3 regions of the Mucilaginibacter inviolabilis genome follow, and region 1 is predicted to be linked to each of the others. Evidence: riboswitches for the same ligand, from Rfam matches in the RefSeq annotation. Region 1 holds a riboswitch; each other region holds the start of a gene.
What was found. Region 1 has a riboswitch for S-adenosylmethionine ahead of G7092_RS03885 (O-acetylhomoserine aminocarboxypropyltransferase/cysteine synthase family protein). Riboswitches for the same ligand answer to the same signal wherever they lie in the genome.

Region 1 (11,016 bases):
AGACTGTACTGTTTTTAACTCATTAACTATTTGGTACAAAAATTCAGGAAATCGTAATTGTTACCCGTTAAAACACGGGTTTCTTTCGTATCCTTTATCATTGCTTAAAACAGGTTCTATCAGCCATTTATACTTAAATTTTAACACTTAGTTTTAAAACTATAGCTAAATTTTATCCTGAACATATGTTGTAGAAAAAACCTGCTGGCATTAATGTTGCCTAAGGGGGATATGGTTTATTGAACAGTAAACCGCTAATTAAACACAACGATATGAAATCAAATTTAAAAAAAACCACGCTGCTTTTAACAGCACTTATGGTAGGTGGTAAATTATTTGCCCAGTCACCTGACACAACAGCATCAAGCTATGATTACGTAAAGCCTTTTTCAGGCGGCAATAATTTCCGTACATGGTCTGTGGGTGTTCACGGAGGCATGTTAACCCCTTACACTATTTTTGGTACTAACGGAAGACAGGATTTTAAAAATCCAACCGAACAACTTGGGTATGGTGCCTATATCAAATACCAGTTTTTACCTTCATTAGGTTTACAAGCAGATTTCTTGCGCGGTAAAGTAAAAGGTAACAACAGCCAACCAGATGCAACAGGAAAACCTGCTTACAGTTCATTCACTACCAACATTAACTGGTCAGCTGGATTGAGCGCCAACATTACCCTGGCTAACATCAACTGGCGTCATGACAAACCATTTATCCAACCTTATTTAACCGTTGGTGCCGGTACTATGAATTATACACCAAAGATCACTACTCCTGGTGGCCAGGAAACCAACTTCAGGACCGATGGTAAGGCGTCTATTAACGAAATCTACATCCCATTGGGTCTTGGTTTGAAATTTGATATTGCCCCAGGTGTAAATCTTGACTTAGGTTACCAGGTTAACTTTGTACAATCTGACAATTTTGACGGTTACAATTATGGATCAACTAATGACAGATTTTCTTATGCACACATAGGTTTAGAATTTGCTTTGGGTAGCCGTAAAAAACCTCAAATGGCAACACACAACCCTGTATCATCAATGCGTAAGGAGTACTTATGGGAAAATCAACAAACCAAAACTGCATTACAACAAGAAATTGATGCAGAAAAAGCTAAAAACGACCAGTTAAGAAATGATTTGAACACTACTAATGCTAACCTTGCCAAATTAACAACTGATAGTGATGGCGATGGAGTACTGGATATTAATGATAAATGTCCAAACACACCTTCTGGTACTAAAGTAGATGGTTCTGGTTGTCCATTAGCTAAACCGGTTATTGTTGTAACTGAAGAAGACAGAAAAGTGGTTAAGGATGCGATCAAAAATCTGGAATTTGATTTAGGTAAATCAACCATCCGTGAGCACTCATTACCAAGCTTAGACAGAGTTGCCAACTTACTGATCGAGAAAAACTTCAGCTTAAAATTAGCAGGCCATACTGATAACACAGGTTCTAAAGATCTAAACATGAGATTATCAAAAGACCGTGCAGAATCAATCAAATCTTACTTAGTAAGCAAAGGTGCTAATGCATCACGTATTGAGGCTACAGGTTATGGTCAATCACAACCAATTGCATCTAACAAAACAGCTGCTGGCCGTCAGGCAAACCGCAGAGTTGAATTCACACTATATTAATAGTTGGATTTCAGTTTAGACACAATTTCTAAAACAACAAAGCCGCTCAAATGAGCGGCTTTGTTGTTTTATGATATATTCTGATCAACCTTTTTTATCCAAAGCTTATCGTCAAAACTTTTATTCTCCTTCAAAAAAATCAATCAGGCCTCCAAAATAACTATTGTTCCAGCCATCAACCATATCATCAAAATCACTATCAGGAATGTTGGTATGCCTTAATTCAACAGACGATCCTTTTTTATCAGGATGTAGCTTAATGGTTACGATGGAATTATCAGATTCTCCTTCAAAATACCATTGCTGCACAATTTTTTTGTTTAGTTCAAACTCCAGGTTTTTTCCGGTAATACTACCATCCCACATGGAAAATTCAGAGCCTGGCTCGGTTGACATTTCGGCTGCTTCACCCGTCCATAATTCTATGGTGATAGGATTGGTTAGGGCCATATAAATCTCTTCGGGGGTGGCCGGTATGCTGTAATATTTTTTAAAATCTTTCACCTGCGCAATTTAGCAGAATTATTTTTAGCTTTTAAATTAAACATTAACAGGGCCAACTGGTAATACTACTTTGCCGTACACTTCATTCAACACATTGGCAATACCGGTATATATGGCAGATGCACCGCAAATTATACCTTCATATCCAGCCAGGTGCTTTATACTACTATTACCAGTAGCATCACCGGCAACCAGCAGAAAGAATAATATGGTTAACGAAGCAAATACAAACTGTAATGCACGATTTAGTTTCAAGGTTCCAAAAAACAATAATAGCGTGAATATTCCCCAAATGCTTAAATAGGCACACATGGCACCTTCTGATGGTGCTGCGCCCCAACCTAATTTAGGCATCACTATTAAACCTACTAACGACAGCCAAAAGAATCCATAAGAGGTAAAAGCGGTTAAACCAAAAGTATTATTCTTTTTGGCTTCAATTACACCAGCTATTACCTGTGCCAATCCGCCATAAAATATACCCATAGCCAGTATCATAGTGTTCATTTCAAAAAAACCAGCATTGTGAATGTTTAATAATACGGTGGTCATACCAAAGGCGCAAAGGCCCAGAGGAGCAGGGTTGGCAATGCCATCTTTAACAGTTACAGGTGTTGTAGGAATCATAATAGGTTAGATTTTTTAATTGGTTCACTGCAATCTAACTGATTTATAAATATTAAGCAAATTTTTACAACTCAAGGGGTACTTTTGCGTTAAGTATTTACCTATGCAGAAATTAGTATTGATACGTCACGGCGAAAGTGCCTGGAATTTAGAAAACCGCTTTACCGGCTGGGAAGATGTCGACCTTTCGGAAAATGGATATATACAGGCCCGAAATGCAGGCAACATTCTCAAAAAAAATGGCTATAATTTTGATGTTGGCTTTACATCTTTTCTTAAACGATCCATTAAAACCCTGCATTTTATTTTAGAGGAATTAGACCACCTTTGGATACCGGTTGAAAAATCATGGCGATTAAACGAGCGCTTTTATGGTGCTCTACAGGGGATGAATAAAGATGAAGCTATTACTCAATACGGACCGGATCAGGTCCATAAATGGCGCCGCGATCCTAATGAGTATCCACCTGCTATTACCAAAGAGGATCCCCGTTACCCGGGGCACGATCTGCGGTATAAAGGACTCACGGAACGAGAACTACCTCTCACTGAAAACTTAAGCGAAACCATGGATCGTGTTTTGCCTTTCTGGAATGAGCGTATCGTAAAAGCCATGCGACGTAATCAAAAAGTAGTGATCGTTGCCCATGGAAATAGCTTGCGTTCCTTAGTAAAATATATCGATTTATTGAGCGATGAAGAAGTCAGTAATCTCGAAATACCTACTGCTACTCCTTTGGTATATGAGCTTGATGAGGGATTGAACAGGATAAAACACTATTACCTGGAGTAAGGGCCCCCTAACCCCCTAAAGGGGGAATATACTTGGCTAATGCTTTGATAATTCCCCCTTTAACTTATATCATTTTTATACAGCTTCAGCTACAAGTGTTTTTGTTGATGCCAAAGTCACTCCGGTTAGCTGATCAGCAAAAGCAATGAAAGCTTTGCTCTCAGAAATAAGATCCTGGTTATCGATCAGATCTTGCAGATTAACTTTTCCGATAACAAATTTGTAGCTGCCTGAGTAATAACGTTCCTGTATATGCTTAAAGTTTAACGCTTCCACCAGGCTTTCATCATCATATCTCAGGTAAATATTCAATTCAATGTTATTGGTAAAGTTAAGGTCGGTCTTTTCTTTAGCCTTTTTATATTCATACTGGTAGTTATAACGCAGGGCCGCGATATCAGACAATACAGCCGATCCGGTAGGATGGCCACCTGCGCCTTTACCAAAAAAGAATTGTTGATCAGCAAATGCTGCCTGTACGGTTACGCCGTTGTATTCATATTCTACATTGTATAAAAACTCTGTTTCGTTTACAAATTTAGGCAATACAAATAGGGCTACATTTCGCTCGTCCAATTCTTTGGCTACAGGAACCAGTTTTATTTTCAGGTTTTTTTCGCGGGCATATTGCAAATCCTGTGCGCCCAGGTTTTGTATGCCGAAGTTAAATACTTCATCTGGCTGCACAATTACACCGTAAGCATGCGCAGCAGCTATTACCAGCTTGTATTTGGCATCAAAACCACCAACATCACTGGTTGGATCGGTTTCTGCAAAACCAAGGTCTTGTGCCTGTTTTAGGGCGCTGTTATAATCCAGGCCCTCAATAAAGCCTTTGGAAAGTATATAGTTTGATGAACCGTTAAAAATACCGCTTATGGAGTGAAGTAATTCATTGTCATAATACTCCTCCAGGTTACGGATAATAGGGATACTACCACAAACCGCACCTTCATATAATAAAGATGTACCATGTTTATGCTGCAACTCGATCAGTTCTTCCAGATGAAGCGCGATCATTTTCTTGCTGGCCGAAACCACATTTTTACCCGAACTTAAAGCTCTTGATACAATTTCAAAAGCAGCCTCAGTATCATTGATCAGCTCAACAATGGTATTGATCTCCGGATTATTAAGCAATTCATCCCGATCGGTAGTAAATAAATGTGCCGGCAGGGAGCGCTCTTTATGCGGATCCTTGATAGCAAATTTTACAATTTCAATGTTTAAATTTTTGGTTTTAACGATATCATAAAGCCCCTGCCCAACAACTCCAAATCCAAATAATCCGATATTTAACTTTTTACTCATTACGCTGTACGTTGTAATTCTATAATTTTTCCTTTTACATCGGTTTTAAAAAACGATGTGATAATATTTGTTAATGCTTCTGTTTCAATTAAAAATCCATCATGCCCATAAAACGAATCCAATTCAGCAAAAGCTGATTTCGGGATATGCTGGAACAGGTATTGTTGCTCATCAATCGGGAATAATACATCAGAATGAATCCCAATAACCAGAGTACGGGCTTTGATCTGACTTAAGGCTTTTTCAACCCCATGACGACCACGACCCACGTTATGTGAATCCATAGTTTTGGTGAGATACCAATAGCTATATGCGTTAAACCGGTTCACCAGTTTTTGCCCCTGGTAGCTTTGATAAGTCGATGCACGGTAATCATCCGTTTTATCATCGCTTTCCTCTTGTTGGGTTATGGAATAAGTTTTATATCCACGGTAGGAGAGCAGAGCTATACTTCTGGCCGCTTTAAGCCCTTTTTGGCCACCATCTGGCGTATTGGCATAAAAAGTACGGTCGGTAGTAATAGCCAAACGCTGCGACTCATTAAATGCGATACCCCATGGAGAATGACGCGCATTTGTAGCTATCAGGATCAGGTTTTTGATCCGTTCAGGTTCTATAATAGCCCACTCAACTGCCTGTTGACCGCCAAGTGAACCACCTATCAAAATATGTATATTATTGATTTGTAAATGATCAGCGAGTAACTGATGTGCTTTTACGATATCCCTAATAGTAAATTGCGGAAACGCTTGATAATAAGGCTGCCCACTTACCGGGTTTACACTTAGTGGATTGCTTGTACCATAAGGCGAACCCAGGATATTGGCACACACAATAAAATGCTCTTCGGGATTAAAAAGGAACCCGGTACCTACCAAACCTTTCCACCAGTCAAATACATCGGCATTGGCGGTAAGGGCATGACAGATCCAGATCACGTTGTCTTTCGCCTTATTCAGTCTGCCATAGGTATGAAAACCAATTTCCAGATCCTGTATTTCCTGGCCCGATTCGAATTCAAATGCTTCTGTGTACTTAAATATTTCTGTATTCATCCTTTTGTTTTGTTATTCGGGTGGTTTCAAATCTTTGGTTCAGACTTAAAACCATCCCTTATAACTTTACTATATCACTTAAAAAAAACTATACTAACTCTGCGGCAAGCTGCTCTACTTTGGCAAATGCCTGTTCAAAATCGGCCTTGATATCATCAATATGTTCAATGCCTACTGATACCCTTAACGATGTTGGTGTTACACCAGCAGATAACTGTTCTTCGTCAGAAAGCTGCTGATGCGTTGTAGCAGATGGTTGAATGATCAGCGTTTTGGCATCACCCAAATTGGCCAGATGGCTTACCAGTTGAAGGCTGTCGATAAAATGACTTGCCTGTTGTTTATCGCCCTTAATCTCAAATGACAACACCGCTCCAAAACCATTTTTTAAATATTTTTTTGCCAACGCATGATACGGTGACGATTGCAGACCCGGATAACTAACTTTAGCTACCTGCGGATGTTGCTCCAGCCATTTAGCTAATTCCAGCGCATTATCTACATGGCGTTGTACCCGTAATGACAAAGTTTCTAAACCCTGAATATTCAACCAGGCATTAAACGGCGACTGTGAAGGGCCGAAATCACGCAGACCTTCAACACGGGCACGTATAATAAACTGGATGTTACCAAATGGGCCGTCAATACCAAATACATCGGCAAATACCAACCCGTGGTAACCTTCAGATGGTTCTGTAAACTGTGGATATTTACCGTTACCCCAGTTGTAATTACCTCCATCAACTATAACACCTCCAATGCTGGTTCCGTGTCCACCGATCCATTTGGTAGTTGATTCTACCACGATATGTGCACCATGCTCCAATGGGCGAAATAAATAACCTGCGGCGCCAAATGTATTGTCGACAATCAGGGGCAGGTCATGTTTTTTAGCCAATGCTGCTACCTTTTCAAAATCAGCAATGGCAAAACCCGGGTTGCCTACTGTTTCCAGGTAAATGGCTTTGGTTTTATTGTCGATTAAAGCTTCTAGATTTTCAGCAGTATCATCTTTTGCAAAACGAACATCGATACCTAAACGCTTAAAAGCTACTTTAAACTGATTATAGGTTCCGCCGTACAGGAAAGGAGAGGTCACAAAGTTATCACCAGCCTGTAATATATTGTTTAAAGCAATGAATTGTGCCGCCTGCCCCGATGCTGTAGCCAAAGCTGCGACACCGCCTTCTAAAGCCGCTACCCGTTTTTCAAAAACATCGGTAGTGGGGTTCATAAGACGCGTGTAGATGTTCCCAAATTCCTTCAGCGCAAAAAGATTAGCACCATGCTCCGCGTTTTTAAATACGTATGAGGTGGTTTGATAAAGTGGTACAGCGCGTGAACCAGTGGTTGGATCGGCTTCCTGGCCGGCGTGTAATTGAAGGGTTTCGAATTTTAAATTGTTGGCAGACATAGTTGTAAGATTGAAATGTGTTTAATTAATTTTTTGACGATTTGATGGATTTTTAACTTGCCGGTAAATGATCTTTACCAGTTGTTGCAACACGTTTGTTTTTCGGGATCGGAAAAAGAGGACGTGTTAAGTCGATCAGCAGCAGCAACACATACACATATTGCTGATATTTGAGCAAATAGATTGTATGTTACCGTTTGAGGTATTAAAAATGTTGTGCTGACTAAATTTAATTAAACTTTTCATGGTTATAAATTTATATTCCCCGGGGTTATTTTCCGGGACAGGAATTGGCACCTTCTCCAATTTTGGAGGGTTGCCAGCGGGTCATTGAGCCTGATCTCTCGCCGCTTCTTTATAAATCAAAACCCGAACTATCGCGGAGAATTGATCAATGGTATCGCTACCAAATATTGTTGCAAATATAGGGTGATATAATTTAAAAAACCAAATTAAATTTTTCTTTGAGGTAAAAGGTGAAAGGTTAAGGGCAAAAAGTTTTATGTGGATGACCATAAAAAAGCCTTTTACCTTTCGCCCTTCACCTTTATCCTTAACTCAAGGCTTGCTTCAAATCTGCGATTAAATCATCAATATGTTCTAAGCCAACAGATACTCTGAGGAGATTTCTTGGAGTCTTGGTATCAGGCCCTTCCACAGTTGCCCGGTGCTCTATCAGGCTTTCAACTCCTCCCAAACTGGTGGCACGAGTAAATAAGCTGAGTTTATTGATGATGTTATGCGTATCGTTTTCATCACCCTTAACAATAAAGGATAACATGCCGCCAAAAGCCAGCATTTGTTCTTTAGCGATGTCATGTTGCGGATGCGATGGCAAACCGGGATATAGCACCCGCTCAACTTTAGGATGTTGCTCTAAAAACTCAGCCAGCAGTTGAGCGTTTTGTACATGGCCTTTAACCCGATAGGGCAATGTTTTAATACTACGAACGAGGTAATAACAATCAGTTGGAGAGGGGATAGCGCCCCCCATTTCCTGTACCTGGCGTATTTTTTGCCACCACTCGCTTTTTTCGGCAGTAATTAATGCGCCACCCATCAGGTCGCTATGGCCGCCAAAATATTTGGTTGCTGAGTGCATCACGATATCTGCTCCTAATGAAAGCGGCTGCTGGCATATCGGAGTAGCAAAGGTATTATCACAAACCACTCTGATACCTTTGGCTTTGGCAATAGCCACTACCTTTTTGATATCAGTTATTTTAAGCAGCGGATTTGATGGAGTCTCCAACCATATCAATCCTGTTTCTGGCCTGATGTGCTGCTGCAACACCTCTGTATCGTTTACATCGATAAAATCAAAAGTTAAAATGCCGGCAAACAGATTTTTAAGCTGGTTACGTAAGCCATGATACATATCATCGGGCGCTATAATGTGCGTCCCCGCGGGCAGCGACTGGAAAATCGACATGCCCGCAGCATTACCCGATGAAAAAGAAGCCGCATCCACACCATTTTCCAGCTTAGCCAATACATTTTCCAACGACCAGCGGTTAGGGTTTGATGACCGGCTATAGATATGCCCGCCCGGGAAATCACCATCAATACCACGTTCAAAAGTGGTAGATAATATAATAGGCTGTATTACAGCTTTTGACGATTCGTCCTTTTTATTCCCCGCATGGATAGCTATAGTTTCAATCTTCATTTGGCCAAATTAAATAAGATTATTTTTATAAGGTGTAGCGGGGGAAATAATTTTTCCGTAATATTTAAAAACCTGCATCATGAAAACACTTTACTTATCCGCTATCATTATTTTAATTTCAATGGCTGGCTGCAAAAAAGATAACATTGCCAATGAAAGCGACTTTAATAAAAGCTATAACATCTGGTTAAGCTTCAAAAGCAACGCACAAAATTCATATCAATATACCACTAGCTCGGGATCTGTTTTCGGTTATGGATCGGAGACTAAAATCAGTGTAATTAATGGTAAAATTGTTTCACGTGATTTTATTTCGACGCAACTTAGGCGAAACGGCACCAGTCAAAAAGATACCATAAAACAATGGCACGAAGACGCTGACCATATCAATACACATTCTAACGACACAGATGAGTCACTTACTTTAGATGCTGTTTATCAAAAGGCTAAAACCGTTTGGCTTAAGGCTGATAAGAAATCCAACAGCATTTATTTTGAAGCAAAAAACAACGGCATGATATCCAATTGCGGCTATGTTCCAAATGGTTGCCAGGATGATTGTTTTAATGGTATAACCATAGGCGCAATAACCTCTATGCAATTTTAGTGTCATTTACTTCCATCCACTTTGTAATGAATTATCTCATAAAGCATAGTTTTATGCTTTTTAGTACATTTGCGCAAAGTTTTTTTCATGGAAGCTGAAGGTAATTTACAGTTATTATTACAAAATCCGGATCTATCCGCTGATTTAAAGCACATTGCCGAAAAAGTTCTCAACAGTGAACGCATCACCTTTGATGAAGGCGTGATCTTGTACGAGCAGGGCGACCTGGGTTATCTGGGCGTTTTGGCCAACTACATCCGCGAAAAACGGCACGGGCATAAAACCTATTTCAACCGTAATTTTCATATTGAGCCTACTAATTTGTGTGTTTACGACTGCAAATTTTGCTCATACTCACGCCTGCTGAAACAAAAATCAGAAGGCTGGGAGTACACCATGGACGAAATGTTTAACATGGTGACCAAATATGACGGCGAACCGGTAACCGAAGTACATATAGTAGGAGGCGTTTTGCCACAATATGATGTACCTTTTTACCAGGAACTTTTTAGTCGTATCCGCGCCCATCGCCCGGAACTGCATATCAAGGCATTAACCCCGGTTGAGTATCATTATATATTTAAAAAGGCCAAAATTGACTACGCTACGGGCATGCGCCTGATGCAAGAGGCTGGCTTACAATCGATACCCGGTGGTGGTGCCGAAATTTTCCATCCTGAAGTACGTGACCTGATATCTAAAGATAAATGTACCGGCGATCAATGGCTGGCTATTCATGAAGAATGGCACAAACTGGGTGGCCGCTCCAACGCTACCATGTTATATGGCCATATCGAAAAATTCTGGCATCGGGTTGATCATATGGAGCGCCTGCGCCAGTTACAAGATAAAACAGGAGGTTTCCAAACATTTATCCCGTTAAAATTCCGCAACCAGGATAACCAGATGTCGCACGTACCAGAGTCAACGGTGGTTGAGGACCTGCGCAATTATGCCGTGGCACGTATCTACCTGGATAATTTTGATCATATTAAGGCTTATTGGGCCATGATCAGTCGTACTACAGCGCAATTATCATTGAACTTTGGGGTTGATGATATTGATGGCACACTGGATGATACCACCAAAATATACTCCATGGCTGGTGCTGAAGAACAGCACCCGGGCATGAGCACCAAACAATTGGTTGAGCTGATCAAAAATGTAGGACGGCAGCCTATTGAGCGCGATACTTTATATAATGTGGTAACCGATTTTACTAATTTTGAATTCCCAGAAACTGAACCCAAACCGCAGTATTACAAGTTGCCGGTAATTAACTAGATAAAAAGCTTAAAGCAGAAGGCTAAAAGCCGAAAGCAATATAAAACAAGCGATAAAGCTTTAGGCCTTCGGGTTTAGCTTTCAGCTTAAAAATGAATGATAC
Region 2 (11,016 bases), on a different contig from region 1:
TCCTAACAAAATCCTATCTTGCATAAAATAATACATCGATATGGAATTTGGCCGCGTTACCCCGCAAGAATTAGCTTCTGTAGATTTCACCCTTCCGCCCGATACCGAACTCACTTTAAGCACTTTAGCAGCTGCAAAAAGCAAAGAACCATTGCAGGTTCGCGTGGGTTGCGCCAAATGGGGCCGTAAAGAGTGGGTGGGTCAGATCTACCCCCTTAAAACCAAGGAGGCCAATTTTTTGGATGAATACGTAAAGCATTTTGACTGTATTGAACTTAACGCCACCTTTTATAATGTTTACGGGCCAGATACCATTTCCAAATGGAAAGCCAAGGCCGATAGCAATCCGGATTTTAAGTTTTGTCCCAAATTTTCGCAAAGCATTAGTCATATCCGCAGGCTAAAAAATGCAGAAGATATCACTACCAGCTATTACGAAGGCGTGATGGCCTTTGGCGATAAACTGGGGCCCATGTTTTTACAGCTTAGTGATAACTATACACCCAAAAGCTTTCCGGAGTTAAAAGCATACCTGGAGCAATTACCCAAAGACGTTCCTGTTTTTGTAGAGTTGCGACATAAGGAATGGTTTGCCGTCCCTGAAAACAGCGAAAAGGTTTTTAAACTATTGCATGACCTTAACATAGGCGCAGTAATTACTGATGCTACGGGCAGGCGCGATGTGGTACACATGAATTTGCCCACACCGCATGCTTTTATTCGTTTTGTGGGTAACGGATTGGTTGATGGCAATTTTGATTCGGACAAAGCCCGTTTGGATGAATGGGTTACCCGCATCAAACAGTGGCAGCAACAGGGTTTGAGATCGGTATGGTTCTTTATGCACCAGCACGATGAACGCTACTCGCCCATCCTGGCCGATTATGTAACGGACAAATTGAACAAAGCTTTAGACACACAATTACTTCGCCCTAAATTCATCGAAGCACAAAGCAGTTTATTTTAGCTGGATACCAGACCCGATATCACGTTGATGCCCAAAGCTACGATGGCTGTGTTGAACGCAAAGGATATCATGCCATGTATCCAGGCCAGGCGACGTATCTGACGAGAAGATATCTCCACATCCGATACCTGGAAGGTCATGCCGATTACAAAGGAAAAATAAACAAAGTCCAGGTAATCCGGATGTTTTTCATCGCCGGGAAAATCAAGGCCTCCTATTGGTTTTTTGTTGCTATCGCCGTCCGTATCAGTGGTATAATACATATGCGCATAACGCAGCGTAAATATGGTATGCACCAAAATCCAGGAAACAATAACCGATGCCATACTCAGCAAAACATGCTCGGTTACCGCCTCGGCCGACAGGTGTTTGGATGATTTAAGCAGAAAAAATATAGCCAGTGTACTCACTAATGAAGCTATAATCACGAACAGGAATATCAATGTACGACTGGAATCCTGGATCCGGGCTATCTTACGTACTTCCATGGGGTGAGATGACAGGATGATCACCCAATCCATAATAATAATGGCTAATGCAAAAGCAATCCAGGTAACCAGGATTACTGCCGGCACACTAAAATGCCCCAGGGACACAAACAACACAATTCCGCTTATCACCAACGAAATAAGCATCCGGTAATGAGCATCCAACCTAAACCAAACCTTTGATTTTATTTTATTTGCAGGCATAAGAAAAGTTTATACCGTAAATATGGCGATGAATTGTGTAGAATTAATGAACTATGTAAAAAAGAATCAAGAGATAAGAGTCAAGAATCAAGAAAAAATAACTGCAAGGCAATCAGATCAACAATTTTTGCTCTGTCTTGATTCCTGACTCTTATCTCTTGACTCTCACCTAATCCTCCTCTTCCACTATCCAGGCTACGCGGCCAACCTGCCCATCATCCAACTGCACTTTGATACCTCGCGAATGGTAAGCGGCGCTGGTAAGTAGTCTTTTTACAAAACCACGGGTTAGGGTTCCGGTACGCTGGTCTTTCTTCAGGATAATATCAACTTCCAGGCCTGGGTATATATCGCTTCTGTTTTGTCCGTTCATATTTATAAATGGCAAATATCAGTTTTTTGCCAGGTAATTTGTTATAAAAGTTTTTACTACTTCTTCGTTTCCGGCATCAAAACCATCTATTTTTTTTACTATTTGCCTTTTACTATTAACCAGGTAAATTTGTGGTACCCATCCTAAATTATATTGTGCATTAGCCCTATTAACCTGTTTAGCGGGTATAATTAACTGCTGCCAGAGCATATTTTCTTCATTCACGGCCTTTATCCATTCAGTCTTTTGATTATCAACCGATACGCTTACAAATCTTAAATTATCGTTTTTACAGGCAGAAGCTATTCTTTTTAACGACGGGATCTCCCGTCTGCAAGGGCCGCACCAACTGGCCCAAAATACAACCATATTCAGTTTCCTAGTGGTATCAATCAGGGTTACCTGCTTGGCATCCCTGTCAACGAAAGTGGTATTTGGAAATTCGTTCTTATTTTGGGGCTGATCATCAAGAAACTGTTTGATATTTTTACCCTGATAGGATGTTTTTATTTCATTGTTAAATTCATCAAAAATGCTTTTGTTTTGCTGATGGCTTAGATCATACTTGAAATTATTAAATGCAAAAAGTGCCCAGTAAGCATCAGGAGTATCTTCAACCAGCTTTTTAATGCGTGCAGCCTGAGCCGATCTTTTAACACTATCCTTACTGATCCTGATAAACGGCAGATCGAAATTTTTGAAATAAAACTCGTTCTGATGACCTGATATTATGCTTATACCTTTGTTGTTTGCCAGATCCCCGGTGAGCGTTGTCAACCCTGGTTCCATAATAAAAGCCGCATAAGCCGATGGCTTGCTTTTATCTACTGTATAAGGGTCATTAATGCTCAGAAAACCACTTTTCCCTTTTTCATCGTGGTACTTCAACAAAATCAAATCGGCTATGAACGCGGTATCGGGATGACGGCTAAACTCAAATTTGCCATCAATAACTTTTGCGGAATCAATTGCAGGAGAGCCTATCGGATAATTGAGATGTAAGTATACCCATTTTGCATTTAACCCTTTAATATTGCCCGTGATAGTTATGCTATTGTCATGCTTACATGATACTAAAGCGACAAGCAATAAGAGGAATGCAATAAATAAGTTTTGCAAGCTTTTCATAGGTGTAGGCGGTTGACTGTTATGCAATAACAACAGAATAACCAATTTATTGTGTTACCTATTTCACCAGCTCTTTTATCGCCGTATCAACCTTTTCAAAATCAAAATTAGTCAGTAACTTATCAAAGGCAGCAGTAATCTGCTCGTTGCCCAGGTTGCCTATGCTCCCTTCGTGGGTATGGTTTACGGTTTTGTCGGGGTTAAAATCGCCCTGTTCAATAGCCAGACCTATTTGTTTGTAGGCATCACGGAAAGGGGTACCGTTCAATACCATACGGTTCACTTCTTCCACACTGAAGAGGTAAGCATATTTGGGATCTTTTAATATATCGGCATTTACGCTGATGTTCTGCAGCATAAAAGTGGCCATATGCAGGCAGCTTTTCAGATCGGTAAAAGCCGGGAACAACAGCTCTTTCAGCAATTGCAGCTCGCGGTGATAACCCGATGGCAGGTTGGTGGTCATCATGGCTACATCAGTTGGCAGCGCCTGCAGGCGGTTACATTTGCCGCGCATAATTTCCCAAACATCAGGATTCTTTTTATGCGGCATAATACTGCTGCCGGTAGTCAGCGTATCCGGATAACTCACAAAGGCAAAGTTCTGGCTTAGATATAAAGCCTGATCCATAGCCATTTTAGCCAGTGTAGCTGCAATGGACGACAAAGCCTGCGCGATGATCCGCTCGGTTTTGCCACGCCCCATCTGGGCGTATACTACATTATAATTTAAACTATCAAAACCCAGCAATTGGGTAGTTAAAGTGCGGTTTAAAGGAAACGATGAGCCATAACCCGCTGCCGAGCCCAGTGGATTTTTATTGGTGATGCGATAAGCCGCCAAAACAAGTTCCAGATCATCAGCCAGGCTTTCGGCATAGGCACCAAACCATAAACCGAATGACGATGGCATAGCTACCTGCAAATGTGTATAGCCGGGTAGTAAAACATCTTTATGTTTTTCGCTGAGCGTGATTAACTGCCGAAACAGTGCCTCCGTTTCTTCAACTACCTGCTGTAGCTGGTTGCGGAAGAATAGTTTCAAATCAACCAGCACCTGATCGTTACGGGAACGGCCGCTGTGAATTTTTTTTCCGGCATCACCTATGCGTTGAGTCAATAGCATCTCCACCTGCGAGTGTACATCCTCTACCCCATCCTCAATAGTGAAGCCACCTTTTTCAATATCGGCATATATGGCTTTTAGCTCGCGCTGTACCAGGTCAAGATCGGCAGCGTCCATCAATCCTATGCTTTGCAGCATACGGGTGTGGGCCAATGATCCTAACACATCAAAGGCGGCCATTTGCTCATCAAATTCCCTGTCGCGGCCAACAGTAAAGCTCTCTACCAGTTCATTTACATTGGTAGTTTTTTGCCATAACTTACTCATGATGCAAATATGTACATTAAGGAGAAATAAACCCCAAAAAAATGAATAATCCCTAAATCTGTATTAAACCTTTTTAATATTTATAAGTCATAATTATTACCAATATTTTACAATGCTTTTAATCTTATTTAATATTAAAACATTACCTTAACCATCATTTATTACCTATGAAAAATAACATTTACCTTATTATTGCCGCTGCTTTATTGCTTAACAGCTGTTCAAAGAAAAATGATATGCCGTTTTACCCACCGCCGGCTAAGGCTGTTATAAAGGATGCAGGCACTATTGCTTTTAAAATTGCACCCCTGGCCGGTAATCAGGTGCAAATTTTTCTGCGGTATGATCAAAATCCCGCACCTTCAAAAATCATCCTGAAACAAGATACCAATACCTTACAGACTGTAACTGTATCTAAAAATAATACTAATAACTACTCGGCAATTATTAATTACGCTTTTAAACCCGGCGTTAAGTACAATTTCAAAGTGCAAACCGTTGTGACTTCAGATACTATCCGTCAATATAGTATTAATGATTATACCCATCAGTTTGTTCAGGCTTTTAATTATAAAAAACTATTGGATCTGAAACAAAGCCTAGGCCCCGAAGCACTTGACATCTCACCTTCCCGAAATTATTTATTTATAACCGACGATGTGAATAATGTGCTTTATACCAAAAGAATATCATTGAAAACTTTTGCAGTGGATGTTATCAGCGATAAATTACCATCCACCTTTATAAGAGCTGTATCAGATAATGAGTTACTTATTTACGGTGATAAAAATACAGCCAGTGTTCCACCGGTAACTATTGACCGGGGTAGCGACAGGGTTACGTTAGCTAAATACAATATAAACACGCAACAATCAACTTTTGTTGATTTTGTATCTTCGGGTTACGGCCGGATTTCCCGTATTGTCAATAACCATGTATTGGTAACCAATCCTATATTTGAAGATAAAACAGCTTCGCTTATTAATCTGGCCGATCTGTCAAAAGTGAAATATTCATTGGATAATTTTGATTTTACCCGCATAAACGAGTATAGTGCAAACCATATCCTGTATGCTAATAATTTGATTAACACTACCAATGGCTCTATGTCTACCCCGCTGAATCTTGATCAAAATTCCGGTTTAATTGATATTGATAATACTTCGGGCTATGCATTTGTGAGTTCGGCAAAGGAAAATACAGCTAAAGATATATTAACTGCCTTCAGCGTTTATAAAGATGGTTCCCCTGTATATCAATCAGCCTATACCTATGGAGACGGAACTTACCCTCCGGTGATAGCCAATATAAAAGGCGATATCTTAACTTTTTACAGAACCTTCAACTACAGTACCCAGGTACAAATAGACGGGTATTATACCTTAAATTTGAAAACTAAAGAAGTAAAACTTGTTCAGGCCGACGGTAACGGTAATCTGTATGTGGTGAGCGATTATCAGCTACAAGATGGCAGCATTATATCCGTAAGGACCGATGGTGTATATCGTATAACTCCTGCCAATTAATTTTAATCTACTGAAATTAAGACAGATAAATACAAAATTCATTAAAAGAATAAAATATTCTACTAAATCTATAGGATTTATATAAAAACAATTTTATATTTGCAGTGTCAACAACGACAAATAGTTCTTTATCACGCTTATCAAGAAAGACTGAGGGAAAGGCCCAAAGACGTCTTAGCAACCTGTACATCCGCATAATGTAAAAGGTGCTAATTCCTGCTCCGCATAGGAGAAAGATAAATAAGATCTTACCCTTCCATCTTCCATAAGTGATTTATAGTTTTTTTTAAAAAGTCGCGTGACCGAGAGGATAGGTTAAGGTCTGCAAAACCTTCTACGGCAGTTCGAATCTGCCCGCGACGTCAAATTTTCTCCCTTACTTTTATACTATTTATCGCCCTGAGATAAAATCCAGGGACTTTGATGGTGAAATCACATAACATTAAAGATAAAACATGGATGTCTCGGTGATCTCCGTCGAACCATGATGGGCAAGGCTTCTAAGGCCATAAATTCCCAATAATCTACATGGCATACAGCAAGCCTTCGGTTCCCTGCCAAATTTCAAATCGAAAAAAATTGGCTAAATCGTTATTATTTGGTATTCTTGGAATTTATGCACAACCCCGGTGCAGCTGCTTTTATCCTGTATAAACCAAACACTAATGATCGAACACAAACTCAATAACGAGATTCTAAAAACTAAACAACACTTTGAAATTCTTGATGGCTTGCGTGGTATCGCGGCCTTCGCCGTGGTAATTTTCCATTTTATGGAAATAGCCTATTCCGATTACAGTCAAAACTTTATCGGGCATGGTTTCCTTGCAGTCGATTTTTTCTTTTGTCTGTCGGGTTTTGTGATCGGGTATGCTTATGACGACCGTATTGGTAAAATGGGCATTATGGAGTTTTTTAAATCCCGGATCATCAGACTGCACCCTTTAGTTATTTTTGGCTCGGTACTGGGCCTGTTAGCGTTTCTTTTTGATCCTTTTGGCGGTCACCCGGAGCTGTACAGCGCAAGCAGGCTAATCCTGTTATTTTTAATGTCTATACTGCTTATTCCCTTCCCGGTAATGCCAGATCGTTATTTTAACCAATTCGGCTTTAACGCTCCGGCATGGTCGCTATTTTGGGAGTATATAGCCAATATTGTTTATGCTTTTGTCCTTTGCCGTGTTAATAAACGGGTATTGCTTGTGTTAGCGATATTGGCGGCAGTAGGTCTTTGTTTTGTGGCTTCTCATTCCGGAAACCTGATGGGCGGCTGGGGTAAGGGCAACTTTTGGGATGGCGGCGCCCGCATCAGCTATTCGTTTTTAGCCGGCTTATTGGTATATCGCTTTAACTGGATCATCAAAAACAAACTGGGCTTTTTAGGACTGGCGGCGCTGCTGGCTTTAGCTTTCCTGATGCCTTTCTCTACTAAATGGAACTGGCTTTCCGAAACCCTGGTAGTGCTCTTTTACTTCCCGCTATTAATAGCCTTAGGTGCAGGCGCAGCCTTAACCCAGGGGATAAAGAAATTGTGCGTATTCTGCGGAAAAATATCATACCCATTGTATATGACCCATTACTCGGTAATGTGGATGTTTGGGAAGTATTACGCTGCTCACAAACCGGGGCCTGGCCAATTGGGATTAATTATCCCGGTTTCGGCCATATTGCTGGTTGGAATAGCTTACCTGGTGATGGTGATCTATGATATACCGGTACGCAGATATCTGACAGCTAAAAGGAAGCAGGCTTAGATACTAACCATGTCCTCAACTTTCCATATACTTATAACAAACGACAGCCCGGCTCCTTTTTTAAGGATGCCGGGCTGTTTGATTTAAAGCAACAGGAGAGCCAAAAACCACTCGCTCAGTAGGCAATCAATTAACTATTAACTACTTATAACCTTATTATAAAATATAGAATGCCGCCTGTTTTTGCTGCTGGTTGTTCGTCACCATATCGGTCACTTGTGGCATTTCGTCTTTCAGCATTTGTTTCAGATCCTGCTCAATTTTCCGGCTGATGGCGGTGGTAGGAGTATCTGTCGGCATATTTTCAAATGGATCTTGCAAATGGATAGCCATTTTTTCGATCAGGAAAAATGCCGACGAAATAGCGATCACCAGCGGCACCTGTAATATGCCAAAAGACTCCATCAGGCTAAAAGGTAACAGTAGTACAAAAAACAATACTAGCCAGTGTATATACACGCTATATGTAGCCGGGAATACGGTATTCTTGATCCGCTCGCATCCACCCATGGAGTTCATAAAACTGGTCAGGGTGCCATCCATAGTTACCTGCTGGTACTCGTTAACCCAACCCAGTTTGTACAAAGTGCGCAAATCATGCCCTTGTAACTCATTTAAAGCCAGCGGCACATGATCTACATTACGAATATTCCGGACATCATCATCGCTTAAAAACGCCTCCAGGTTTTGTTTAGCATCTTGTTTACGCAGGTGGCGGCTCAAACTGTAGCACCAGGCTATCTGCCGTTTTACAATCCGTTCTTTGAGCGCCCACTTCTCGTCGCCGTCAATACTGCTGTCAACAAAGGTGAGTACCTGGCGGGTAATCGTACGGCAATCATTCACAATGCCGCCCCACAAAATACGGGCCTCCCACCAACGACCGTATGCCTGATTTGACCGGAAAGCCAGTAACAGGGATATAATAGTACCCAATATGGTAGGTACCGTTAAGGGGATGGAAACTTCTCTCAAGTCATAGTACTGATGCACCAGGTAAATAGCCGAGGCATAAATGGCCACCATGATGAGTTCTTTTTTTATTTTTCCGAATACATAGGTAACCGGGATGTTTTCTTTTAGTAGCATGATATTTAATAATTTAGGGGTTAATTACTCTTGTTCTGTTAATTCTGGCTCCTTGGCAATGAGGTTTACTATTATGCCATCTGTTTCTGTGTTGTCAAGCACCCGTTTGCCGCATTTTTCAATCAGCACTTCGGGGTCAATGCTATTTTTAAAAAGTAACTGATAGTTATCGTGCGGTGGCACAATGGCATCCACGTTATGTGCATCCAGGTAGTTATTAAAAACCGCCACGGTACTGCCATAAAAAATATCGATATGGATACGGTTGATCAGGTGACTGAAGTCTTTTTCAAGATCGCGGCAGCGGATATAAAAATTATCAGGGATCTGCCTGTACTCAGTTGAACGACGCGACAGCATCAGCAGTTCGCCTATGTTATCAGTAATCTTCAGCATGTGTACCAGCCTGATATCTACTTTTTGCGGATAGTATTGCTGAGCTATGGTTGGTATACTTTGGAGCGATTGGTAGGTAAAATCGGTGGGGATGAACAGCGTTTTCATAGTCGTAATTATTAATGGTTAAACTTGTACTGTTTTGTTTGATACAAGTGTAGCCACCAATAATTAAGATGATCTAAGAAAGTTATTAGAAATTGATTAGAGTTTTACGCCGATGCCTCTACAGGTAAAAACACCTTGATCTCGGTACCTTTACCAACGTCTGAACGAATACCTATACTCCCCCTGTGCAAACGAATAATGTTAAGTGTTAGAGGTAAGCCTACCCCATGTCCTTCGTAGCTGTGCGTATTGGAGGCCCTGAAAAATGGTTCAAAAATATGCTGCAGTTCACTTTCGGGTATACCTATGCCCTGGTCTGTAATGGAGATAATCACTTTATTATTTTCGGTCAGCAACCTTATTTTCACCATACGGTTGTCCGAATATTTACAAGCATTGCTGATAATGTTGGTAACGGCCAGGCGCAGTAAGTTACTGTTACCGCTTACATAAAGCAAGTGCTCGTCGGTTGGCATATCTTCCAGATCAATCTGTATATTACTGTCGATATTGATCCTTTTGATTGATTCTGAAGCGGTCATCAAGAGCTCATCAATCCGGATGCTTTCCCAGCGCTGTTTTTTACCGTCAAAGCCCGATTGTGCAAGCGTCAATAAACTATTCAGTATCTGTCCCAGCTTTTCAGCCTCAGAGTAGATGATACCAAATACCTCTCGCTGCTCCGGGCTTACATCAGTTTTACTTATGGCCAGTTCAGCTTCGCTACTGATAATGGTTAAAGGTGTACGCAACTCGTGCGAAGCATTGCTTACAAAGTTGTTTTGCGTTTCAAAAGCGGTTTCCAGGCGGTTAAGCATGTCATTGAAGGTATAAGATAGTTCGGCTATCTCGTCCTTGCCACTCAATTCATCCAGCCTAAAATGCAGATTATTGGCCGTTATATTTTTAACATTATTAATGATACGCCGTACCGGCTGAAAGGTATAAAAGGAAAATATTTTACCTATAAAATAAACCAGAATCATAGCCGCCAAAAAGCCATAAACCAATATTCTCTGCAGATCTTTCAATTCCTGAAAACCGGATGGGTCAATGGCCGAAACAATAACAATATATTTACTATTACCTTTTGTAAATACCCTGCCAGCATAAAAAATATTATCAACCTTATAGCGTGCCGCACTATCTTTTAAGATATTTTTAATAAAACTGCTTTTAGCATCAATTCCTCCATTTATATTAATTTTATTAAGTGTATCCGTGCTAAAAAAATGTTCTTTTTCTGATTCCAGTTTTTCCAGATAACGGTTTCTCACTTCCTGATAAGCCTGGCTTTTGGCACCAGGAAACAGGTGCACCTCGGCCGATATATTTACACGGGCTTCCAATCGCTTAAAAAAATCGTCGAAACCAAACCTGTATACCAGGTAAAAAATAGTGATATTGAGCAATAACAATATCACGCCAGAAAGTAACAGGAACAGTAAGGTTATTTTACTTTGTATTTTCATCGGGCTCTCCCTCTTTCATGATATATCCCATACCAAAAACTGTGTGTATGAGTTTTGAACCACCACCTTTTTCTAATTTTCTGCGCAGATAGTTTACATATACATCAACCACGTTGGT
Region 3 (11,016 bases), 1.0 Mb from region 1:
TTTTGCTATAACAAGCATGCCTATCCGGGTAACATAATCAATAGCGGCTCCAAGGCCAACTGCGTCTGCAATATTTCCGGTTCCGGCCTCAAATCTGGCGGGAGCGTCATGGTATTGGGTATGCTCAAAGGTCACATCCTTTATCATATTACCGCCGCCTTGCCATGGCTGCGTTTCGTTAAGCAGATCTTCCTTGCCATATAACACCCCAATACCTGTTGGGCCAAAAACTTTATGCCCCGAAAAAACAAACCAATCAGCGTCAAGTGCCTGTACATTAACTGGCATATGCGATACCGATTGAGCTCCGTCGACCAAAACCCTGGCCCCTGCCAGATGCGCCAGTTGTATGATCTGTGCGGCGGGGGTAACGGTACCCAAAGCATTTGATACCTGTGTAAATGAAACCAGTTTAGTTTTAGGGCCAAGCAGTTTTACGTATTCGTCGAGCAATATCTGCCCATCATCATCAACCGGAATAACTTTTAGTTTCAAACCCTTTTTTACTGCCAGTTGCTGCCACGGAACAATGTTGGCATGATGTTCCAGGTGGCTTACTACAATTTCGTCACCGGGTTGCAGATTTTGCTCGCCCCAGCTTTTGGCTACCAGGTTTATGGCTTCTGTGGCCCCCCGTACAAAAATGATCTCATTTATGGAGGCTGCGTTCAGGAAGGCCTGTACTTTTCTGCGGGCGCCTTCATAGGCATCAGTGGCCCTTGCCGCAAGTTCATGGGCGGCACGATGGATATTGGAGTTTTCGTGCTCATAAAAATAGCTGATGCGGTCAATTACCTGTTTGGGCTTTTGCGTAGTGGCAGCATTATCAAGCCATACCAATTGTTTGCCATTAACGCGTTCCTGTAATATCGGGAAATCGCGCCGGATAATATTTACATCAAAAGGGAGATCTATAATATTACTGATCCCCGCTTTTGATGCTTTATCAGCCGTGGGTTTTACGCTCGGTAAACCATGGTTGCCATTTAAAAAGTAGAATGGTATTTCCGGTGCTAACGGTGCCCCGTTAAAAGGAACGGAAATACCGGGACTGGAAGTGTTTATTCCATCAAGCACTTTTCGCAATTCAGTTTCAAAATGCTGATCCTGTTGATAAGGAAGCTGTAGCAGGTTGTCTGGAACTACAGATAACTGTTCGATAGGAAATTGCTGCTTTGTTGGATTATGGGAGATCAGGTCTGTTTTCTCTAAATAAGAATCATAATTAAATCCCTGTTGTGCCGGTAACTGCCCTCCAAAAGCAGGCGAGCTGTACGCAGGCGCAGAGGGTGAAGTTTGTTGACTACCATTTAAATTAGGATCGGTAAAGCTGGTTTGCGGATCTTTCAGATTTACGGCATTTCCCTGGTTTATGGCTGATGGCGAAATTCCGCCCCCACCAATGGTACTGGGCGGAATAGATTGATTAGGGGCAGCAGGAGCTTCAAAGGAATTAATATCAGGCAGCTCGCCCAAAAGGGACTGACTTTGCGGGGTAAATGCCGGAGAATGACTGAAGAAACCTGTTGGACCGGCTTTAAAAAGCTGATTGGCCAACTGTTCCAGTTCCTGTGCGCTGGGTATATTGTCTGGATTAATATTTATACTCATGATAGTTACCTAAATCAACATCTTCTAAAACAGCAATGGCATCATCAACTAAAACAGCCAGGGAGCAATAAAGCGAAACCAGATAAGAAGCGATGGCTTTATTGTTGATACCCATAAAACGCACGGATAAACCGGGCGATTGTTCTCCGGGAAGACCTGGCTGGTAAAGCCCTACCACACCCTGCCTGCTTTCGCCAGTACGTAGAAGAATGATCTTCGATTTATTATTGACAATAGGTAATTTATCAGATGGAATAAGCGGTATACCTCTCCAGGTAATAAATTGCGAGCCAAAAAGCGATACTGTTGGCGGCGGTACGCCCCGGCGGGTACATTCGCGACCAAACGCCGCAATGGCCAGTGGATGCAGCAAGAAAAATCCTGGTTCTTTCCAAACTTTGGTTATCAGTTCATCCAGATCATCGGGAGTAGGAGGGCCGAGCCTTGTTTTAATTTTTTGAGATGGGGCAATACTGCTCAGTAAACCATATTCAGGATTGTTGATCAGTTCGCTCTCTTGTCTTTCCTTAACTATTTCAATAGTAAGGCGCAGTTGCTCGCTGATCTGATTATAAGGTTTGCTGTACAGGTCAGAAACACGTGTATGTACATCCAGCACCGTGTTAACAGCGCTTAGGTTATACTCACGTGGATTTTCTTCATAGTCAACAAAAGTTGATGGAAGCTCGCGTTCATCACGCGATGAGCAATCAACCTCTACATTGTTGGCATCAACAACCTTATTTAACCGGTAAACGCCAGATTCAACAGGGATCCAGTTTAATAAATGTGTTAACCATCGTGGTGTAATGGTTGACAATTGCGGAACGGTACGTGTTGCTACTGCTAACTGTCTGGCAGCTACATCGCCAAGGGCTGTTTGTTTTGGTTTTTGATCGGGCATTTTTTTGATGGTAAATAATTATCTTAAAGAATGATTGATGAGGAGCTGTTTAATCAATGGCTACCTGCTTTGCAATGATAAGAAATAAAATATATTAAATCTATAGGATTTATAGATTTAATTATATATTTGCCACATCAGTTCTTTAATACTTATCGAGATAAGACGGAGGGAAAGGCCCCATGAAGTCTTGGCAACCTGTACAAAATTTATAAGATGTAAAAGGTGCTAATTCCTGCTCCTGCTAAAGGGGAAAGATAAGAAGCTACAGGTTTATATAAATATCTCTACAGCTCTGTCCCCGGTAAGTTTTATAGAATACAAATTGATAACTGAAAAATTATAACCTGGCTATAAATGAAAACCTATCAAACCTTAATCAGTGCCTATCATGCAGATATGCATTGTTGTTGCTAACAATTGAAGCGTTCAGCAATAAAATAAACCTACATCTTCAGCACATTACCCCGAATGAAAAAACTATTACTAGTATTCTTAACATATATCATCAGCACGGTTTCTTATGCACAGATCCTGGCACCTGTAAAATGGTCGTACGGGGCAAAGAAGATCGATAACGAGCAAGCTATTGTATTTATAAAGGCAACCATTGATAAAGGCTGGCATATTTACTCACAACATCTTGCCGATGGCGGACCGATAAGTACTTCTTTTAAATTTACCAAAAGCGATAATTATATACTAAATGGCAATACCTCAGAGCCTAAAGCAGTAAATAAGTATGAAAAAGCCTTTAGCATGAATGTGCAGTACTTTGAACAGTCGGTTACGTTTCAACAAAAAATAAAGCTTAAAAGCGGGCAGGCATCGGTTAATGGTACCGTAAATTATATGGTATGCAGCGATAAGCAATGTTTGCCGCCCGAGGAGGTTGAGTTTAGTATCCCGGTAAAATAAAAAAGCGTAATACTTAAATTAATATAGTTTAACAGATCAATCGCCACCAACTGAGCTGTTAAATGGATAGCAAAACTGAAGGTTATCTAAACCACCTATTTTGCGTCCGGCTTATACAACAAATACCATGAATCTGAAAATGAATTCTCTCACTAACGCTCACATACAGAATGGTGGCATCCTTTTCTGTTGTTACCAGTATTGTTAATTCGCACAGTTCATCCCGGAAATTGATCCTGAAATAAGATCAACATCCTGGCTGTACTAAGTGCGTTGCTTTGCTATGGTGGTAAAACAGGCGTGTGCTGTACAGTCCAGGATGTTGATTATATTAAAAATTGAACTAAACTAAAAATATTATACTAAATCTATAGATTTACTTGTAATTATAAAAATTGTTATTATCTTTACAGCATTCTAATTAACCCCACCATTAATTAGTTGATTTATAAAGACGAAGGGAGAGGAAGTCTCGATGATCTTCAGCAACTTTTCAGCTTGAAATAAGTGCTAAACTTTTTTCTGAAATTTTTTTAGAAATATAAATTAACTATTGTCATGAAAACATTAAAGTATCTACAATCTTATGTGCGACCAGCATCAGCCTTGCGATGTTGCAGTATTCAGTTTGCCTTTTGGTTTTAAGCATTAACAGCTAAAATTTTTTTGTGTGCTTTTTCCGGTCTTTAACAGGGCCATGGGATTGTTGTGCCCAAATCTCAAATCCGGCAATTATCATAGTAAAACTTCCAATAACTAAATTTTATAAAAATATGAACATTCACAATTATTTAACTAAAGCAAAATGCCTGTCATTAGGTTTGCTGATCAGCGGCGCAACGTTAGCTGCGGATAAAAATCCTCCCTCCAAATTTATTAAAGAAGGTGTTTGGCGAGGTGTATTTACAGTAAGTGAATCGCAGGTACCCTTTAATTTTGAACTAAAAGGTAAAGATGCCGAACACGCCGTATTTACGCTGATCAATGGTTCGCGCCGTGATAATTTCCATGTGAAAGCAATAGGCAAAGATTCTGTTTACATAAAAATGAATACCTATGATGCGGCTTTAGTAGCTAAAATTGAAGACGATGGTAAAATAAGTGGCGAATACCGTAGCCTGGTACCCGGTTTCAGAGGCAACTCACTGCCTTTTACTGCCGAATACGGTAAAAGCTATCGCTTTGTGGAACCTGGTAAAGATGTTGTCCCAAAGGCAGATCTTTCCGGTAAATGGGAAATCAAGACCTATAGTAAGGAAGCCGTCCCTGCATCTATCGCCATTTTAAAACAAAAAGGTAATAAACTTACTGGGGTTGTGATGACCGTAGTAGGTGACACCCGTGAGCTGGAAGGTACTGTTCAAGGCGACGAGTTTGCCCTGAGCGGCTTTACAGGCCCAAGTCCGTTTATTATCAAAGGAAAAATCAATCCCGATGGTACCATTAGCGGAGAAGAAGGCTTTGGGATCTACAAAAATCTGAAGTTTGATGCCGCCAAAAATGAAACAGTGGAATTGCCCGATCCTTATAAGCTTACATTTTTAAAAGAAGGCTATAAAAAGCTTGATTTCTCTTTCCCGGGTATCGACGGTAAACCCGTGTCGCTGAGCGATAATAAGTACAAAGGAAAAGTGGTGATTGTAGAGATTATAGGTACGTGGTGCCCTAACTGTACAGATCAAACTGTATTCCTGTCGCCATGGTTCAATAAAAACCATAATCGTGGGGTAGAGGCTATAGCCATTGGTTTTGAACAAAAAGACAGTCTTGATTATGCCAAGTATACTTTGGGTAAACTCAAAGAAAAATACGCTATCAACTATGATATAGCTTTTGGTGGCTTGGCAGATAAAAAGCTAGTTGCTCAAAAACTCCCTGCGCTCAATAAGTTCATTGCATTCCCCACAACTATTATTATCGACAGAAATGGCGATGTGCGCGAAATATATACCGGCTATACAGGTACGGTAACCGGTAAATACCACAAGGATTATGAAAAGAAATTTAACCAGCTGCTGGATAAACTGATAGCTGAACCTGCACCTGAAAGTGCAGCAGTAAAAGATTCGGCTACACATCCGGGAAACTAACATTATTAACCTATCTATAATCAATCAAATGAAAACACTTAATCTGATTACTTCATTCAAATGCCTGACAGTAGGCTTGTTGTTTAGCGGAGCCGCCGTAGCTGCAGATATCCCACCTTCTGCAAAATTTATAAAAGAAGGTGTATGGCGTGGCGTATTTACCGTGGCCGAATCAAAAGTACCATTCAACTTTGAGTTTAAAGGTAAAGATGCCGAACATGCCGTATTTACCTTGCTTAATGGAAGCCGCCGTGATAATTTTCATGTGCAGCGTATCGGCAAAGATTCGGTATTTATAAAAATGAATACCTATGATGCTGCCCTGGTTGCCAAAATAGAAGATGACGGGACTCTGAGCGGTGAATATCGTAGCCTGGTACCTGGTTTCAGAGGCAATTCCTTGCCTTTTATAGCTGAGTATGGCAAAAGCTACCGCTTTGTTGAACCAGGTAAGGATGTAGCTCCTGCAGCTAACTTAACCGGTAAATGGGAGCTTAAAGTTTATTCAAAAGAACAGGTACCTAATAAGATAGCCATTTTAAAGCAAACAGGTAACAAGCTTACCGGTGTTATTATGCAGGTAACCGGTGATAGCCGGGAGCTGGAAGGTACCGTTCAGGGCGATGAATTTGAGCTATCAGGTTTTACCGGACCGAGTCCCAAAATCTATAAAGGAAAGATCAATGCCGATGGTACTTTAAGCGGAGAGATAGGACAGGGAATTTATGATAATACCAAGTTTGATGCCGTGAAGGATGATAAAGCCGAGTTGCCTGATCCCTACAAACTTACCTATTTGAAAGAGGGTTACAAAAAGCTCGATTTTACTTTTCCAGATTTAACAGGCAAGCCTGTATCATTAAGCGATGCCAAGTATAAAGGCAAGGTCACCATCATTGAGATTGTTGGTACCTGGTGCCCCAATTGTACAGATCAGACGGTATTTCTATCGCCTTGGTTTAACAAAAACCACAATCGAGGTGTAGAAGCCATAGCCATAGGTTTTGAGCAAAAAGACAGCTTGAAGTATGCACAGTATACCTTAGGGAAACTGAAAGAGAAATACAATATCCAGTACGATATCCTGTTTGGTGGCCTGGCCGATAAAAAGCTGGTATCGCAAAAATTACCTGCCCTGAATAAGTTTATAGCTTTCCCAACCACAATCATTATCGATCGTAAAGGTGATGTAAGGGAGATATACACAGGTTATACCGGCACGGTAACAGGCAAGTATTATGCAGATTACGAGCAGAAATTCAATAAGCTTTTAGATGAACTGATCGCAGAACCAGTTCCGGCCAGTGCATCGGCAGTAGACTCTCAAAGTAATACGCAAAAAGGTAAATAATCATTAATACACCCCGGTAAAGCTTAATACTTTACCGGGTAACATTTAACATATTGAAAACAGATACAAAACAACTATCCACCATGACAACTAAACTAACCATCGCAACTTATTCCGCAGCTATTATTTCTATAGCAACTTTAGCTACAGCTTTTACCCCAAATACAACTACAGCCAACCTTCCGATAAAAACTATTTCGGCACACAGACACTATAAGGCTCAAAGTTTTAAGGTTGATAATCAGGGTAGTAAACTTACCTGGCAAGCTAAAAAAGCAACCGGCGATCATAACGGCGAGGTTAAAATAAGTAACGGCCAGTTTACAGCCGAAAATAATGTTTTAAAAAGTGGCACTTTTGATATCGACCTGAATACCATTACTGATGCCGACCTAACTGATCAGGCCTCGAACGATAAACTGGTAAGCACCCTTAAAAGCGAAACTTTTTTCAGTACTGATAAGTTTCCAAAAGCAAATTTTGTGATCGTTTCCGCAACTAAAACATCTGGTAACCAATATGATGTTAAAGGCAAATTAACCATTAAGGGTATTACCAATGATGTGAGTTTCCCGGCTGCTGTAAAAGTTGATGGGAAAAAGTTAAATGCTACCGCCAAAATTACAGTCGACCGTACCAAGTATGATATCAAATTCAGGTCGAAGAATTTTTTCGAAAACCTGGGCGACAAAGTGATCTACGATGATTTTGATCTTAATGTGAACCTGGTGGCCAACGCTCAGTAAGCCCGTTTTTTAACAAATTTTAACAAGATACAACACAATTAAAGTCGCTCTATGGAGCGAATGGCCACTGTTTTGGCTAAAAAGTATCCAAAAAAGCCGGATTTGGTGGTTAGTGAACGAGTAGCCGGGGTAGCGGCTCATGTATGCCCCGGCGAAAGTTCTGGAATACCTGTAGTTTGATATGAAAAAGAAAAGTACGCTATTAATTTTAACTGTATTTAGTTTAATAATAAGTCTCACCGGCTTTATGAGCGGCAGGGATGAGGTACAGAGCAAGGAGCAACTGGGCGAGAAACTTTTTTTCGATCCGATATTATCGCTGGATAAAACTATCAGTTGTTCATCCTGCCATAAGCCGGAATTTGCTTTTGCCGATACCGTTACTTTTAGCTTGGGTATCAAAGGTAACCGCACTGCCAGAAATTCACCGGGACTTACTAATCTTTCAGGCCGGCCACATCTTTTTTGGGACGGACGCGCATCTTCCTTGGAAGAACAGGCTATGGGACCTATCACATCGCCCACGGAAATGGGGCTGTCCCTGGATGAAGCGGTTAAAAGATTGAATGATGATGTAGTTTATGCTGCGGCTTTTCAAAAAGTATTTAAGGCACCTGCCAACAAAGATAACTTGCTTAAGGCTATAGCTTCATTTGAGCGTACATTGGAAACCTCAAATAGCCCTTATGACCGGTACATCAATGGAGATGATAATGCCTTATCCGCATCCGCTGCACGTGGCAGGTTATTGTTTATTGGTAAAGCCAATTGTAACAACTGCCACTCGGGCGAAGATTTTACAGCCGACAGATTTAAAAGTATCGGCCTGTATAACGGGAAGGATCTGAACGATCCGGGCCGTTCGGTGATCACCAAAAATAAAACGGAAGACGGCGAATTTAAGATCCCGAGCTTACGCAATGTGGCTGTTACCGCGCCTTATATGCATAATGGCAAGTTTAAAACCCTGCGCAGCGTGGTGGAATATTATAATGACCCTTCGGCTGTAGTTAAGGATGGTATTAACCGCGACCTCTCACTTGATAAACCTTTAAACCTCAGCAGCAGCGAAATTGATGACATTGTTGAATTTTTAAAAGCACTCACCGACGACCGCTTTAAACAAAAGATCGCCGCTAATTGAAAATATAATCCCCTATATAAATAATTAATTGATCTGGGTATCAGTAAGGTGCTGGCAGGTGTTTTTCGCCTTGCCCGGGCCGCTGCTTTGCCTTTAAACTATTGTAAAATGAAGAAAATTGTACGCTTAATTTTATTTCTCAGCCTGCTTTACGGGCAAAATGTATGGGCACAAAAACGAACGGTAAGCGGAGTAGTAACCTCCGCAGATGATAAAGCGCCCTTGCCGGGTGTGTCGGTAACCGTAAAAGGTCTTAACCAGGGAGCGGTTACCAAAGCCGATGGCTCTTTCGAGATAGTGATACGTAATGGTAAATACCTGGTGTTTTCGTTTATTGGTTTTGAAAGTCAGGAGGTAGAGATTGACGGTATTAAGAACTTTAATATTAGCTTGAAACCTGCCGGTAATGCCTTGAATGAAGTGCAGATCGTTGGCTCGCGCAATGCTAATCGTACTAAACTCAACTCGGCATCGCCTGTTGATGTTATTGATATTAAACCCTTATTGGAGTCGGCACCGCAGGTAAGTGTAACGCAGATACTGCAGTACATATCCCCATCCTTCCACTCGGTGAATGGCAGTAATGCCGGTGATGCGGGATCGGCATTGAGTTTGGCTCAGTTACGTGGCCTCGGCCCGGATCAGGTATTGGTGTTGGTTAACGGAAAACGCAGACATAAAAGCGCCAACGTAAACTATGGAGGCCTGGGTAATGGGTCAACCGGATACGATCTGAACTCCATACCCACGGGCTCCATTGATCGCATTGAGATATTGCGTGACGGTGCTGCGGCCCAGTATGGATCAGACGCTATTGCCGGGGTGATCAACATTGTGCTGAAGAAAAAAACAGATGATTTGGCTGTAAGCAGCACCGGAAGCACACGCCGTCGTGGTGATGGCGCAGTAACACGTACCAATGTAAATTATGGCGTAGGTTTGGGCAACGGAGGGTATATTAACGTTACTACAGAATATGCTACTCAGGCTATTTCTTTGCCATCAGGTAAGGCTGATGCCGGGCTTTATAATGGCCCGATATACGGTGGCGGTGCCAATACTAGGGGCTACGATGCTATTTATACTAAAGATATTGACGATGCTATATTAAAAAGCCGCGGTATCGACAGGCATTTTTTTGATCAGCGCGCCAGCGGATCCAATGCCGGTCAGGATGCTTTGTTGTTTTTTAATGCTGGGCTTCCCTTAAAAAACTCAGCTGAATTATATGCTTTTGGTGGTATCAGCAGTCGTAATTCGCAGTTTACAGCAACGTATCGTTTACCGGGCTGGACATCCAGGAACAACAACTTTATTTATCCCGACGGTTTTTTACCGGCCATGGAAAACAACATTGTAGATGAATCCATAGCCATAGGTTTAAAAGGTAAAGTAGGCGACTGGAATGTCGATTTCTCCAATGTTTATGGTAAAAATATTTTTGGCAACCGGGTTGATAATTCACTGAATGCCAGTTTGGGTTTAAAAAGTCCTACCAGTTTTGATGCCGGTAGTTATAATGCCAGTCAAAACACCACTGCTTTAGATTTTACCCGCTATTTTGATAAAATACTAAAGGGGCTCAACATTGCCTTTGGCGCGCAACACCGGGTGGAGACCTTCCAGATCAAAGCAGGGGAAGAAGCTTCCTATTCCAAAGCCGACCAACGCACCATCGTCGACATAGATACAACCACCGGAGGCATACCCTATTTATCATCAGCAGGAGTTACTTCCTTGAATGGCCTTGCAGCTGGTTCACAGATCCACCTGGGTTTCAGGCCCGAGAATGCGGTTGATGTAAATAGATCCGTAACTGCCGGTTATGCCGATGTTGAATTGAATGTAACTAAAGAATGGCTGGTATCAGCCGCAGGAAGAGCCGAGTATTTCTCGGATTTTGGTAATGTATTTACCTGGAAGGCCGCAACCCGGTATACCTTTGCACCCTGGTTAAACCTGCGCGGATCTGCCAATACCGGTTTCCGCGCTCCAGATCTGGCACAATCATATTACACTTCGGTATCTACTACCTTTCAGCAAGGGAGGGGTGTTGATATCCTGACCGCATCGAATCAAAGTGCTGCGGCAAGGGCACTCGGTATCCCCAAACTATCACCCGAAAAGTCAAAAGGATATACCATTGGTCTAACCTCGGCACCAGGCAGTAATGTGGAGTTAACTGTGGATGCTTACCTCATTAATATTGATAACCGGGTAGGTAATACGGGCAATTTTACAGCTACAGATGC

Region 2: linked by a shared signal. The riboswitch ahead of G7092_RS24775 (acyltransferase family protein) and the one ahead of G7092_RS03885 (O-acetylhomoserine aminocarboxypropyltransferase/cysteine synthase family protein) in region 1 are both predicted to bind S-adenosylmethionine.
Region 3: linked by a shared signal. The riboswitch ahead of G7092_RS08035 (peroxiredoxin family protein) and the one ahead of G7092_RS03885 (O-acetylhomoserine aminocarboxypropyltransferase/cysteine synthase family protein) in region 1 are both predicted to bind S-adenosylmethionine.

The regions. Positions count from the first base shown of each region.
Region 1 covers NZ_JAANAT010000001.1:985,396-996,411, reverse strand. The annotation lists gene G7092_RS03915 (DUF6089 family protein) at 273-1,649, shown strand; gene G7092_RS03910 (SRPBCC domain-containing protein) at 1,770-2,153, opposite strand; gene G7092_RS03905 (acetate uptake transporter) at 2,190-2,780, opposite strand; gene gpmA (2,3-diphosphoglycerate-dependent phosphoglycerate mutase) at 2,884-3,573, shown strand; gene G7092_RS03895 (homoserine dehydrogenase) at 3,649-4,884, opposite strand; gene G7092_RS03890 (homoserine O-acetyltransferase family protein) at 4,884-5,939, opposite strand; gene G7092_RS03885 (O-acetylhomoserine aminocarboxypropyltransferase/cysteine synthase family protein) at 6,028-7,353, opposite strand; SAM riboswitch class I at 7,607-7,717, opposite strand; gene G7092_RS03880 (trans-sulfuration enzyme family protein) at 7,907-9,022, opposite strand; gene G7092_RS03875 (hypothetical protein) at 9,102-9,629, shown strand; gene mqnE (aminofutalosine synthase MqnE) at 9,717-10,913, shown strand; gene G7092_RS03865 (histidine phosphatase family protein) at 11,010-11,016, shown strand, end outside.
Region 2 covers NZ_JAANAT010000004.1:285,694-296,709, reverse strand. The annotation lists gene G7092_RS24805 (DUF72 domain-containing protein) at 41-967, shown strand; gene G7092_RS24800 (DUF1345 domain-containing protein) at 964-1,659, opposite strand; gene G7092_RS24795 (YwbE family protein) at 1,829-2,032, opposite strand; gene G7092_RS24790 (TlpA disulfide reductase family protein) at 2,051-3,160, opposite strand; gene argH (argininosuccinate lyase) at 3,219-4,553, opposite strand; gene G7092_RS24780 (hypothetical protein) at 4,721-6,079, shown strand; SAM riboswitch class I at 6,214-6,322, shown strand; gene G7092_RS24775 (acyltransferase family protein) at 6,745-7,833, shown strand; gene G7092_RS24770 (bestrophin family protein) at 7,990-8,922, opposite strand; gene G7092_RS24765 (hypothetical protein) at 8,947-9,426, opposite strand; gene G7092_RS24760 (HAMP domain-containing sensor histidine kinase) at 9,531-10,898, opposite strand; gene G7092_RS24755 (response regulator transcription factor) at 10,882-11,016, opposite strand, start outside.
Region 3 covers NZ_JAANAT010000001.1:1,996,144-2,007,159, reverse strand. The annotation lists gene G7092_RS08050 (family 2A encapsulin nanocompartment cargo protein cysteine desulfurase) at 1-1,611, opposite strand, end outside; gene G7092_RS08045 (family 2A encapsulin nanocompartment shell protein) at 1,595-2,515, opposite strand; SAM riboswitch class I at 2,665-2,779, shown strand; gene G7092_RS08040 (protein-disulfide reductase DsbD N-terminal domain-containing protein) at 2,987-3,433, shown strand; SAM riboswitch class I at 3,877-3,981, shown strand; gene G7092_RS08035 (peroxiredoxin family protein) at 4,207-5,523, shown strand; gene G7092_RS08030 (peroxiredoxin family protein) at 5,552-6,874, shown strand; gene G7092_RS08025 (YceI family protein) at 6,958-7,620, shown strand; gene G7092_RS08020 (cytochrome-c peroxidase) at 7,802-8,764, shown strand; gene G7092_RS08015 (TonB-dependent receptor) at 8,873-11,016, shown strand, end outside.